Regions from separate parts of the Winslowiella toletana genome, predicted to be linked through region 1. Evidence: predicted binding sites of a transcription regulator. Region 1 holds the regulator's gene; each other region holds the start of a gene.
What was found. Region 1 encodes LexA, which represses DNA repair genes until DNA is damaged. Its sites were predicted from a motif close to TNCTGTATGTACATACAGNA; they were not measured.
Positions count from the first base shown of each region.

Region 1 (3,160 bases):
TTACTGCGGTGTAGATCCAGATATTCGTGAAACAGCTTTACCGACTCCAGATTGGGAACGAAGTAGGGGAACACGCGCGGTCCATCGTGGATAAACACGTGGCGTGGCAAAACCGTGCCATCGATTTCCAGCGGCTCCAACGGATCGGGCAAGTCGCGTTTACGACATTGCGATCGCAATGCAAGGAGATCCGCCTTTGAATCATAAGGCAATACATACATAATGGGGCGCGAACTATCGAGCCCGAGTTCAGCTACCGGATCGGCCGGAATAGCCTTACTTCTCACCAAAAATGAGAGGGGTAAGTTTAGTAACTTGTAATAGAAATTACGCCAACCTGACATAGACAACATGAAGCCTCTTGTTAGCAAAGCGCGGCAAGCATACCAGAAAGCGCTATTAAGATCTGTTGTGTTGCAATACGTGCGCCACCCTCTGGTGGACGTTAAACATCTCAAAGGGTTCCCTGATTATGACAAATAATGTAACCGGCCTTGCGCGAATTGTGAAAGCAGCAGGTTATTCATGGAAAGGTTTGCGTGCCGCCTGGCAGCATGAAGCCGCATTTCGCGAGGAGTTGATCGCAGCAGTGGTGGCGATCGTTATTGCCTGCTGGCTTGATGTGGATGCCATCACTCGTGTACTGCTAATCGGCTCAGTACTGCTGGTGATTATCGTAGAAATCCTTAACAGCGCGATAGAAGCGGTGGTGGATCGGATCGGCAGTGAAATGCATGAGCTTTCCGGACGCGCCAAGGATATGGGGTCTGCGGCGGTGTTACTCACCATTCTGTTAGCGGTATTTGTCTGGATAATGCTGTTATGGGCACATTTCGCCTGACCAGGCAGAAATTGACAAGCAGTCGTTTTTTACGCAGCTTTAGGTTTCAAAGCAGCGAATACCTGTATATACTCACAGCGACTGTATAAACAACCAGGGGGCGGAATGAAAGCATTAACGGCAAGGCAGCAGCAGGTCTATGATCTGATTCGTGACCATATTAATCAGACGGGTATGCCTCCTACACGCGCCGAAATTGCCTCGCAATTAGGTTTCCGTTCCCCCAACGCCGCGGAAGAGCATCTGAAAGCCCTGGCGCGTAAGGGTGTGATTGAGATCGTTTCCGGCGCTTCGCGCGGCATTCGTCTGATGATGGAAGATGAGAGCGGCCTGCCGCTGATCGGTCGCGTCGCAGCGGGTGAACCATTGCTGGCAGAACAGCATATTGAAGGCCATTTTCAGGTCGACGCCAATCTGTTTAAACCTAATGCAGACTTCTTGTTGCGCGTCAGCGGCATGTCGATGAAAGACATCGGTATTATGGATGGCGATCTGCTGGCAGTGCATAAGACTCAGGACGTGCGTAATGGACAGGTTGTCGTAGCGCGTATTGACGATGAAGTCACCGTCAAACGACTGAAGAAACAAGGTAATGTGGTTCAGTTACTGCCTGAAAACAGTGATTTTCAGCCAATTGTGGTCGATCTTCGTCAGCAAACCCTGACGATTGAAGGTCTGGCGGTCGGTGTGATTCGCAACGGCAACTGGCTGTAACCTTCTACTTCCTTTAGCGCGTGCTGTTATCCTCCGCAGGCACGCGCCGTGACTTACATTGTCTATTTTATTGCATCAGAACTCTCAATATTGCATTACCCGAGAAAGCGCCTGAGTCAGGGGTGCTGGATCCAACGGTCTGATAGACGGAGCTTATCTTAAAATTTTTACTGCCATCGACAACACCAACAAAACTGGCATTATCATCAACCGTCAATGTACATTTTCCATTATTACCACACTTCGTCACATTTCTGGCCTCTCCGGAGACAGGCTGAACCCCCTCAAAGGTTAACTGCACGTTAGACGGGCTCCCGCAATTAATCCCAAAATTAGTACTTGAAGAGTGTCCGCTACGAGCCTGTGCGGTAGTTATTTTTCCATGATTAATGGCAATATTACTGCCTCCGGTCAAAGAACAGCTGGCCATCACATTAACCTGCACTGGAGCAAATCGATTTTGCATAGATGCCACTGCCAGCTCAACCCCACCCCCACCAGAACAGTATTTTTCTCCCTTATACCACTCTTCAGCTCCGATCTTTATTGGAATTCTCACGTTGTATGTGCCGGAAAAAGCGCTCCCTTTGGTGATATAAACGCGCAGTTTTGTCTCAGTAAAAGAGTTTTCGACCAGCGGATAACGGGATCCGACATTAAGACTGCTCGGAAAATTTCCCACCCAATTAGGAAATTTGTACGGACCAGAATAGGTCTGAAAACCTGAATATATTCCGCGCACAAGATAGTTTCCGGAAATAATTTCTATACGGCCCGTCAATCCGTCACCCAGAGAGATATCGCCCCCTCCAGCGGGTAATGCTATCCATGTCGCCAGGTTCTTGCTGCCGTTTCCACTTGCAATATTATTCGTGCCAAAGGGAACATTATAACGTTGAATCCATGATACGCTTCCTGGTGCGGTGGACGGTAACCCGGGTAAAGTGATATCAAAGTAATCCGCTGTACTACCATTACTGACGGTTATTGGAGGGATTGCCTGTGAGTTATCATCCATTTGCCACAATATTTGCAAATCACGGCAAGGGTCATAGGCAAAGGCAGGTATACTACAGCAAAGAAAAATAAAAGATAAAAAGTAATTAACTACATTCACCTTTTCAACTCCTTTTAAATATTATTTTCAGAGTTACACATTAAAAAATCAGCATTGCTGATGCTGTATTTTTAGTGCGTAACTGCTATTTCTCGAACGCATTGAGATATATCCGCAATGATTCATAATTTTCTTCACACAAATCTGGCCTGGCATTTACAATCGTGACGTGCTGAGACGCCTGTGGCGGTTATAACTAAAAGTAACTTATGCTCATACTTGCAGAGGCCGAAAATGCCTTTGTCTCCAACTGACCGGTACCATTTTTAAATGGCACTGCTGTGAAAACGAAAACGCCTGATTCTTTTCCTGAAAGCCCATTAGTGATTGGATAACCAATGGATACTGACCCATAGATTGTCCCCCCTCCAAGGGTTAATTTAGTGGACGTTCCCTCTCCCTGATAAAGAGCAATGCCAAAATTGCTGACATTCGTTGCCAGTACGTTTGTATTCGCGCCCAGTTGAGTCCCTGTCACCTTCACGTAA
Region 1 is NZ_CP134152.1:4,551,858-4,555,017, reverse strand. Features, by position in the region: gene plsB (glycerol-3-phosphate 1-O-acyltransferase PlsB) at 1-344, opposite strand, end outside; gene RIN69_RS20715 (diacylglycerol kinase) at 473-841, shown strand; gene lexA (transcriptional repressor LexA) at 947-1,555, shown strand; gene RIN69_RS20705 (hypothetical protein) at 1,623-2,672, opposite strand; gene RIN69_RS20700 (fimbrial protein) at 2,869-3,160, opposite strand, start outside.

Region 2 (3,160 bases), 1.5 Mb from region 1:
AATTGCTCGATCAGGATGTGGAAATTGATTTTCAGAAGCAGACCACGCCAAATGACGTGGTCACAGTGATCGCGACACAGCCGCTAACCGGCAATGAAACCTGGAACAAAATTGAACCCGGAGAGTGGGTGCTATTTTGTCTTGGTGAGCGCGAAGAATGATCCAGATGGTGCTGACGGGTCGCTAATTATCGGGCTGCCATTCAGCACATATTTGCCAGAGTTTACGCTGACGTTGGGCGGCTGGCGATGCTCAACAAAATAGGCATATCCCGGCTGCAACTGCTTCCAGAACGCAGCAAAGTATGAGTTGCGATGGCGCTGCATATTACTTTCCGTCATGCGGAATGGATAAATACTGACGCTAATCTCTGACTGACCGTTTCGCAGTGCCGCATTGACGTAAGTAAAGATCTCATCCATATAGGCGTTTGTCATGGCATAGCAGCCGACTGACACGCAATCACCATGAATCATCAGATATTTACCGTCATAGCCCTGCTGACGATCGTACTCATTAGGAAAACCGATATTGATGGCGCGATAAAATCGACTGTCCGGTTTTAACTGGCGCTGGGTAACGGTGTAGAAACCTTCCGGGCTTTTAAAATCGCCCTGACGCTGCTTTGGGCCCAGCCCGCCGGAAAAATTACAGATGCGATAGCTATCCAGCAGGCGATATTCGTTGCCGATTTTTCCGTACAGTTCCAGCATCCGCTCTTCTTTGAAGATTTGCAGATAAACCGGCGTACCGATTAATTGTTTCTTTAACTCTTTGCTTACCGGAGCCAACGGCTGAACAGGTTCAGATACGGTGGCCATGCTGACGGCTGGCATAAAAATCATCGCAAACAGCAGTGCGATTTTGCCCATTCGTTTTCCCTTGAAATAGAGGGTTTGAAGTGCGACGTCTGGCGACGTCTGGTACATGCATTATCGGAAAAATCCGCTTTCGCTGCGCAACATTAACATTGTCTATTTTTTTATCAAGATGCTGACTGAGAATAATCCCGCCAGCTGTGAGACTTATCCCCTTTACGGCGGGTATTTCGGCCAATTGAATGGTTATCTTACCCACTTGAATCCTGTCTTTTTGACTGTATACTTATACAGTAATGCCGGAGGAGGGATATGCGTAAAATCATTCACGTTGATATGGACTGCTTTTTCGCTGCGGTCGAAATGCGCGACAATCCTGCTTTGCGTGATATCCCGATTGCCATTGGCGGTAGCCAGAAACAGCGCGGTGTTATCAGCACGGCCAATTATCCGGCACGTAAATACGGCGTCCACAGCGCCATGTCTACCGCGATGGCGCTGAAACTCTGCCCGCATCTGAAAGTTGTTCCTGGCCGCTTTGACGCTTATAAAGCCGCTTCCAGCCATATTCGTGAAATCTTCTCGCGTTACACTTCATTAATCGAGCCGCTGTCGCTGGATGAGGCGTACCTGGATGTCACCGACAGTGAGCATTGTCACGGCTCTGCCACCTTAATGGCGCGGGAAATTCGGCAGAGTATTGAGCGTGAGCTTAATCTCACCGCTTCGGCCGGTATCGCGCCGATTAAATTCCTTGCCAAAATCGCTTCGGATTTAAATAAGCCCAATGGCCAGTTTGTGATTACTCCGGAACAGATGCCGGCATTTTTACAGACCTTGCCGCTGGTTAAAATTCCCGGCGTGGGGAAAGTGACGGCAAAGAAGCTGGAAGAGCAGGGGCTTTACAGCTGCGCTGATGTGCAAAAAAGCGACCTGGCGATGCTGCTCAAACGTTTTGGTAAATTTGGTCGGGTACTGTGGGAGCGCAGTAACGGGATTGACGATCGCGAAGTGATTACCGAGCGCGAGCGTAAGTCGCTGGGGGTTGAGCGCACCCTATCGGAAGATATTCACAGCTGGGAAGCCTGTCTGAAGATCCTCGATTATCTGTACGAAGAGCTGGAGCGTCGGCTGACGGCGATTAAACCGGATCGACATATTGCGCGGCAGGGCATTAAACTGAAATTCAGTGATTTTCAACTGACCACCCAGGAGCATGTCTGGCCGGTTCTGAATAAAGATGATCTTATCGGTCTGGCAAAAAAAACCTGGGACGAACGCCGCGGTGGACGTGGCGTGCGGCTGGTGGGCGTGCATGTCACTTTACTTGATCCGCAGCTGGAGCGTCAGCTGTTACTGGGGTTGTAAGATTAAAGGCAATCCCTGTCAGTATCCATTTCATAAATAGCAGTGATAGTTTTTGCCAGATTGCCAGAGATCAAGGTCAGAGCCGACAATAGTATTGATACTTAGCAATTCTATTAATTATCAGGATTACTTTATGTAAACCGTTCTCCATTTCATTCAGAAGAGAGAAACCGCAATGAGCAAAAAAGGCCTCACCACCGCTGCAGGCGCACCGGTTGCCGATAATAATAATTCGATGACCGCCGGACGTCGCGGCCCAATGCTGTTACAGGACGTTTGGTTTCTGGAAAAGCTGGCACACTTTGACCGCGAAGTGATTCCTGAGCGTCGTATGCATGCGAAAGGTTCCGGCGCTTATGGCACCTTTACCGTCACTCATGATATTACCCGCTTTACCCGCGCAAAAATTTTCTCTGATATTGGTAAAAAAACCGACCTGTTTATCCGTTTTTCAACCGTTGCGGGTGAACGCGGCGGTGCTGATGCAGAGCGAGATATTCGTGGCTTCTCACTGAAATTCTATACTGAAGAAGGTAACTGGGATCTGGTCGGGAATAATACCCCGGTATTTTATCTGCGCGATCCGCTGAAATTCCCCGATCTGAATCACGTGGTAAAACGCGATCCACGCACCAACTTGCGTAACCCGACGTATAAATGGGATTTCTTCTCTCAACTGCCTGAATCGCTGCATCAGCTGACCATCGACGCCAGCGATCGCGGATTGCCGAGCTCTTATCGTCATGTCCACGGTTTCGGTAGCCACACTTACAGCTTTATCAACGATCGGCAGGAACGCTTCTGGGTTAAATTCCATATGAAATGCCAGCAAGGCATTCAGAACCTGATGGACGATGAAGCCGAGCAGTTAATCGGTAAAGACCGTGAAAGTTCACAACGCGATCTGTATGACGCTATCGAAGCCGGTAATTTCCCGCGCTGGAAGTTTTATATTCAGGTGATGCCGGAAGCCG
Region 2 is NZ_CP134152.1:1,089,411-1,092,570, forward strand. Features, by position in the region: gene RIN69_RS04990 (class II glutamine amidotransferase) at 1-161, shown strand, start outside; gene dpaA (peptidoglycan meso-diaminopimelic acid protein amidase) at 132-872, opposite strand; gene dinB (DNA polymerase IV) at 1,131-2,186, shown strand; gene RIN69_RS05005 (catalase) at 2,362-3,160, shown strand, end outside.
Region 2: dinB (DNA polymerase IV) is a predicted target of LexA. The motif match lies at 1,095-1,114, and genes of this name have one in related genera.

Region 3 (3,160 bases), 2.1 Mb from region 1:
TGTCGACAGCAGGTTCTGCGGGTTTCTGCACGGCAGCGGCTGGCTGAGCTGCGGGTGCAGACTGCCAGCTGGCCGCTGACGATGCCGTCGGCTGCTGAACGGGCTGTGGCGCATACTGCGGTGCCGCTGGTGCGGACTGCGGCGCGTACTGTGGTGCCGCTGGTGCTGGAGCCGGTTGCTGCCAGGCTGGCGTAGCCGGTTGCGGCGGCTCAACATGATATTCAGGCTGGGCTTCTGCTTCCGGCATTGCATCCAGGGTAAACAGCGGCTCTGTCGGGCCGTCGTCAACCAGATCGTCCATTGGCGAGAAGTCAAAGGCACGCGACGTGTCTAAAGAGAAACTCTGCACCGGTTCAGCCTGAGCCGGCTCTTGCGTGTAACGCTGTTGCTGCTGTTCAGCGAACTGACGCGCCAGCACCGCCTGTTGTAGCGCCTCTTCATCCTCTTGCTCCGGCGCAAACTCTTCGCCATAGCGCTGTTGCTGCTGTGTCATAAAGGCTTCACGCAGCTGCGACTCCTGCATCATCGCCTGTTCATCTTCATCCGGCTGCACAGCCGCCGTTACAGGCTGCGGCGCTAGCTGTTGCTCCTGCTCTTTGGCCTTCTCTTCGGCGATGCGCTGGGATGGCAGCTTAATACCATAAGAAGCCAGTTCACGACGCGTTGGTAGTTTCACCGGATTTGGGCGCGGTAGTTCAGGGCCAATACCCTGTTTTACCTGTGGATTACCGTCGCTGCCGCTGGTCGCAGTGAACCCCGGCATAAATGCCGCTGCACTGGCTGCAACCTTCGCGGCATCGGCAACGCTGCCCGGCTGCGGCGAATTCGCGGCAATCGCCGTCGGCTCAGCTTGTGGAGCCGAGAAATCAAACGGTGAAGCGGTAGATGCTGACGTGTCACGCCAGTTGCCCATGCGCGGGCCATCATCTTCACTCTCCAACGGATGATTCGGCGCAGGTGTTTCGTCCGGTACTTCAAAACGATACACCGGTGGCGCTTCAGGCTGTGGCGCAGGGACGTCTGCCGGAGCTGGCTGGCCGATCGCAGGTGCGGCAACCGCTGCGGCAACCGGACGCTCTGCCGCCGTATCCGGGGCCGTCACTTCAGGTGCTGGCGCACGTTGCGCAGCATTCGCGGTTGCCGCCAGTGCAGCCGTGGTCGCCGCTGCGGCTTTCGCTAACAGTGGGTCCTGCGTTTCAGCGTCTTCATCTTCGCCCTGCTGTTGCGCGGCAACTAGCTTCGGTGCCGACAGCAATACGTCGTCGTCATCATGCGCCGCCACTTTCTGTGCCGGAACAGCGCGGGGTTGATCGTCTTCCTCTTCCTCTTCCTCTTCCTGCCACCGTTCATCGTGGCGGGAGCGGTTACTGGCAAAAGTCAGCACGCCCATCACCGTGCCGCCAATTTTTTCGGCAATCATCAGCCATGACCAGCCGGTATACAGCGTCAGTCCCGCCGCCCAAACGCACAGCAGGGTTAATGTTCCGCCCGCACCATTAAAATAGGGTGCCATCGCATTACTCACCAGGCTGCCAATTACGCCGCCCGATGCGAAATACCAGATGTCATCAGCGTTAATCGCCGCCAGTCCGCAGGTGGTGATCACCAGCGCCAGCACGCCGATCAAGCGTAATGCTACCGCGAAATAGTCGATGTAATCCTGGCTGTCACGCTGGCGGAAGGTGATCCAGCAAAGTCCCAGAATAACCGGAGGAATGGCATAGGCCATTACGCCAAAAATAAACAGCAATGTATCGGCAAGCCACGCGCCCGGCGCGCCACCGAGATTGTGAATCGGTTCATGCCAGGCGGTCTGTGACCAACTGGGATCGGAAGGATTGAAGCTCAGCAGCGCAGCCATCAAATAAACGGCGAAAAGAGCAACAATAATTAACAGCGCTTCGAGTAAACGACGTCCACTACTCAGCGGCTGCAAGGTAACTTCTTTATCTTCTGTGTATTCCTGGCTCAAGAGTACTCTCCAGGTGCCTGTAAACTTGGAAGGCAACAGCGCCGGGCAAGCCCGACGCTGAACCTGTATGAATTCACAGGAGTGTACCGAAATCTATCAGGTTTTGCACCTGCCCTGTGTTACCGCGTTTTAATCACTAAGCGGTTACTTTGTTTCACTTCTTCCATGACAACGTAGGTGCGTGTGTCATTCACACCAGGCAGACGCAGCAAGGTTTCCCCCAGCAATTTACGATAAGCCGACATATCAGGAACACGCGTTTTCAACAGATAGTCGAAATCGCCAGAAACGAGGTGACACTCTTGAGTTTCCTCAAGTTTTTGAACTGCGGCGTTAAATTGCTCAAACACGTCGGGCGCACCACGATTCAGAGTAATCTCAACAAAAACCAGCAGTGAAGCATCAAGATAATGCGGGTTCAGCTGCGCGGTATAGCCAAGAATAAAACCCTGACGCTCCAGGCGACGCACGCGCTCAAGACACGGCGTTGGCGATAAGCCAACCCGTTTGGAAAGTTCGACGTTAGAAATTCGACCATCCTTTTGCAGCTCATTGAGGATATTACGGTCGATTCTGTCGAGATCTTTACCGGGGCGTTTTTTATTGTCTACCATTATTATTGTCTCTCTTAATTCCTTCCCTTTACCTGCCACACCCTGCACGACATCTATGTAACAGAGTTGTTTGAAGTGAAGACATTGAGTCTGTTGCTCGATAAGCGCCATCCATATGACGCATGTTGCCTGTCCACACCATGCGTCATGACAAATGACAGACTGAGTTTATTCGGAGTAATGTGCGAAACACGGTATGAAACCCTGCTCTGCTGCCCTAAAAACCCTCTGCTTCCCATAATGTTTTCGCAAAAGCGCAGCCGATTGTCAAAGTAAAACAAACAAAATCAGTACAACATGCCATATGCCGTGCTGCACGACTGTTTTTAAAAAGGTATTTTTGCTTTGAACGGCGCGCTGTTGCTGCCCGCTGCTGGTTTTTTACCCGGCAGCGTGACACCCGTGATTCATCGGTCAAAACTGTTGCATCGATTGTTAACAAAATTTCAGAATGCTTTTGTTGCGGCGTTAAATTCCCTACAATCCCTGAATATGTTTGCCAGTTAACAAACGAGGGTCTCATGGGCACGGCCAAACACAGTAAATTATTAATTCTGGGCTCTGGTCCAGCAGG
Region 3 is NZ_CP134152.1:1,739,157-1,742,316, reverse strand. Features, by position in the region: gene RIN69_RS08210 (DNA translocase FtsK 4TM domain-containing protein) at 1-1,972, opposite strand, end outside; gene lrp (leucine-responsive transcriptional regulator Lrp) at 2,092-2,586, opposite strand; gene RIN69_RS08200 (hypothetical protein) at 2,804-3,109, opposite strand; gene trxB (thioredoxin-disulfide reductase) at 3,108-3,160, shown strand, end outside.
Region 3: RIN69_RS08210 (DNA translocase FtsK 4TM domain-containing protein) is a predicted target of LexA. The motif match lies at 2,034-2,053, and genes of this name have one in related genera.

Region 4 (3,160 bases), 2.0 Mb from region 1:
GGCTGCCAGATTAACCGGCGCGGGACGATTGATGTCGTCCCGCTCTGTTACGACGCCGTCAGCCACATATTGACCATACTGTCATCCAGCTGGGCAACCTTACCTTGCGCCACATTACGTCCACGATGCAGCAGCAGAAAGTAGTGCGCCACGCGGCGAATCACCGACAGGCGCTGCTCCAGCAGCAGAATCGTCAGGCCAAAATCATGATTAAGACGATAAATCAGGTTGCCCATCTCCTCCTCCAGCCACGGTGACATCCCCTCGGTCGGCTCATCAAGAATCAGTAATTTCGGCTGTAACACCAGCGCGCGTGCCAGCGCCAGCTGCTGCTGTTGCTCGACAGGCAGCTCGCCGCTGCGTTGATGGCGCAATGCGTAAAGATGTGGAAACAGGTCATACACCATGGCGGGAATGGCGCAGTGGCGGTCGTTCTGTCCGGCCAGTAGCGCAATCAGTAAATTTTCTTCAATGGTTAACTGCGAGAAAATATGGCGCCCCTGCGGCACATAGCCGATGCCCATCCGCGCCCGGGTCTCCATCGGTTGCAGCAGCAGATTTTTCGGCGGCGCGCCATTTTCCTGCCACGTCATGCTGCCGCTGTTGACCGGCAAGTTGCCCATAATGCAGTTGACCAGCGTGGTTTTTCCCATGCCCGGACGCCCGATAATTCCGGTACAAGTACCGGGCGGCAGATCGAGATCAACATCCCACAAAATATGGTTCTGACCATAAAATTGATTAACCGCACGTAAACTTAGCATCGGGCACACTCCTTCGGGATTATCTTGCGCTGGCAACGGGCTTTGCTGGCCCGGTGTTTATAAGCGCGAGGTAGTAAAGACGTGCTGCAATTAACAGGCCAGCTCGTATCAGAAAAAGTTAACTTTTACCTTTGGCGAGTAATTAAGCCTTTCAATTAGTCAGTGGAGTTAAATAATCACATAAGGTTAACAGTGGCCTGCACTGTTACGGTGCTTATGACTGGGCTGAGTGGTGCAAAGGGAGCGGAATTGGGCAATATCGACGAGAAGCGCATCCCAAAAACAATGTCCGAAAACAGTGGCATGGCGCGGCAAGTTATGCATTGCATAGGCCGTTTAGCGATAAGAAAAGATGAAAAAAAGCGAAAAAAAAATATTTCAGCGCGCAGAACGGGTGCAGCACAGATTTATACACACCTGATGTTTCGGGCGCTGAAATCAGTTATCCACTATTCCTGTGGATAACCTTGTGCATTAGATACTGAAAACATGTGATAAGCGAGAGCGGACGCGGCTTCGGCTTTAACTGATGCTTATCTCGACTCAGGAATCAATTGAAATGAAATCAACAAGTTGATGAAAATCAAGCCTGCGGCATTTCCGACATTTCCTCTGTGACGCTTTCGCGACAGTGCGCTTGACAAATGTTAAAGGTTCAAAACTTCTGGGGATAACCTTATCGACCTGTCCTCAGGCATTTGTCCAGTAAAGTCGGAGAAAAGTCAGTGATTACTCTGAGACCACACATTGTGCGAAATAACTGTTATTATATCCAGTATAATTTTCTGGAAAATTTGCCAAGGGGGAGTAGAATTACACTCCGGTTCGCGCTTTTCTTCTTCAGGTAGCCCATCAATGAGCAAAGTTTTTAAACTTAATTCCGCATTTAAACCTTCTGGCGACCAGCCCGAGGCAATTCGACGCCTTGAGGAAGGGCTGGAAGATGGTCTTGCCCATCAGACGCTGCTGGGGGTGACCGGCTCAGGAAAAACCTTTACCGTCGCGAATGTGATTGCCGATCTTAATCGCCCGACGATGGTGCTGGCGCCAAACAAAACGCTGGCTGCGCAGCTGTACGGCGAGATGAAAGAGTTTTTCCCCGATAATGCGGTGGAGTATTTCGTCTCATATTACGACTACTATCAGCCCGAAGCCTATGTGCCAAGCTCAGATACCTTTATCGAGAAAGACGCCTCGGTGAACGAACATATTGAGCAAATGCGGCTCTCGGCCACCAAAGCGCTGCTGGAACGCCGCGATGTGATTGTGGTGGCTTCGGTATCGGCGATTTATGGTCTGGGCGATCCCGATCTTTATCTGAAAATGATGCTGCATCTGACGCGCGGCATGATAATCGATCAACGCTCGATTCTGCGCCGTCTGACCGAATTGCAGTACACGCGCAATGACCAGGCGTTTCAGCGCGGGACATTCCGCGTGCGCGGCGAGGTTATCGATATCTTTCCGGCGGAATCCGATGAAATTGCGCTACGCGTTGAGCTGTTCGATGAAGAAGTCGAGCGGCTGTCGTTGCTGGACCCACTGACCGGCCAGGTGCTGGAGGTGCTGCAACGCTATACCATCTACCCGAAAACCCACTACGTTACGCCACGTGAGCGTATTTTACAGGCGATGGAAGAGATCAAAGTTGAGCTGGCGGATCGTCGTCAGGTGCTGCTGGCCAACAATAAGCTGCTGGAAGAGCAGCGCCTGTCGCAGCGTACACAGTTCGATCTCGAGATGATGAACGAGCTGGGTTACTGCTCCGGGATCGAAAACTATTCGCGCTACCTTTCAGGTCGTGGACCGGGCGAAGCGCCGCCGACGCTGTTTGACTATCTGCCAGCTGATGGCCTGCTGGTGGTGGATGAGTCGCACGTTACGATTCCGCAAATTGGTGGCATGTATCGCGGCGACCGTGCGCGTAAAGAGACGCTGGTGGAGTATGGCTTCCGTCTGCCGTCGGCGCTGGATAACCGCCCGATGAAATTCGAAGAGTTTGAAGCGCTGGCACCACAGACCATTTATGTCTCCGCGACGCCGGGTAACTACGAGCTGGAGAAATCGGGTGAAGAGATTATCGATCAGGTGGTGCGCCCGACCGGTCTGCTCGATCCGATTATCGAAGTGCGTCCGGTCGGGACTCAGGTCGATGACCTGTTGTCTGAGATCCGTAAGCGGGCGGCGATTAACGAAAGGGTGCTGGTGACCACGCTGACCAAGCGCATGGCGGAAGATCTGACCGAGTACCTTGAGGAGCATGGCGAAAAGGTGCGCTATCTGCACTCGGATATCGATACTGTCGAAAGGGTGGAGATTATCCGCGATCTGCGCCTCGGCGAGTTCGATGTGCTGGTGGGGATCAACCTGCTGCGTGAGGGGCTTGATATGCCAGA
Region 4 is NZ_CP134152.1:1,605,994-1,609,153, forward strand. Features, by position in the region: gene bioD (dethiobiotin synthase) at 1-14, shown strand, start outside; gene RIN69_RS07580 (ABC transporter ATP-binding protein) at 48-764, opposite strand; gene RIN69_RS07585 (hypothetical protein) at 1,014-1,229, shown strand; gene uvrB (excinuclease ABC subunit UvrB) at 1,620-3,160, shown strand, end outside.
Region 4: uvrB (excinuclease ABC subunit UvrB) is a predicted target of LexA. The motif match lies at 1,523-1,542, and genes of this name have one in related genera.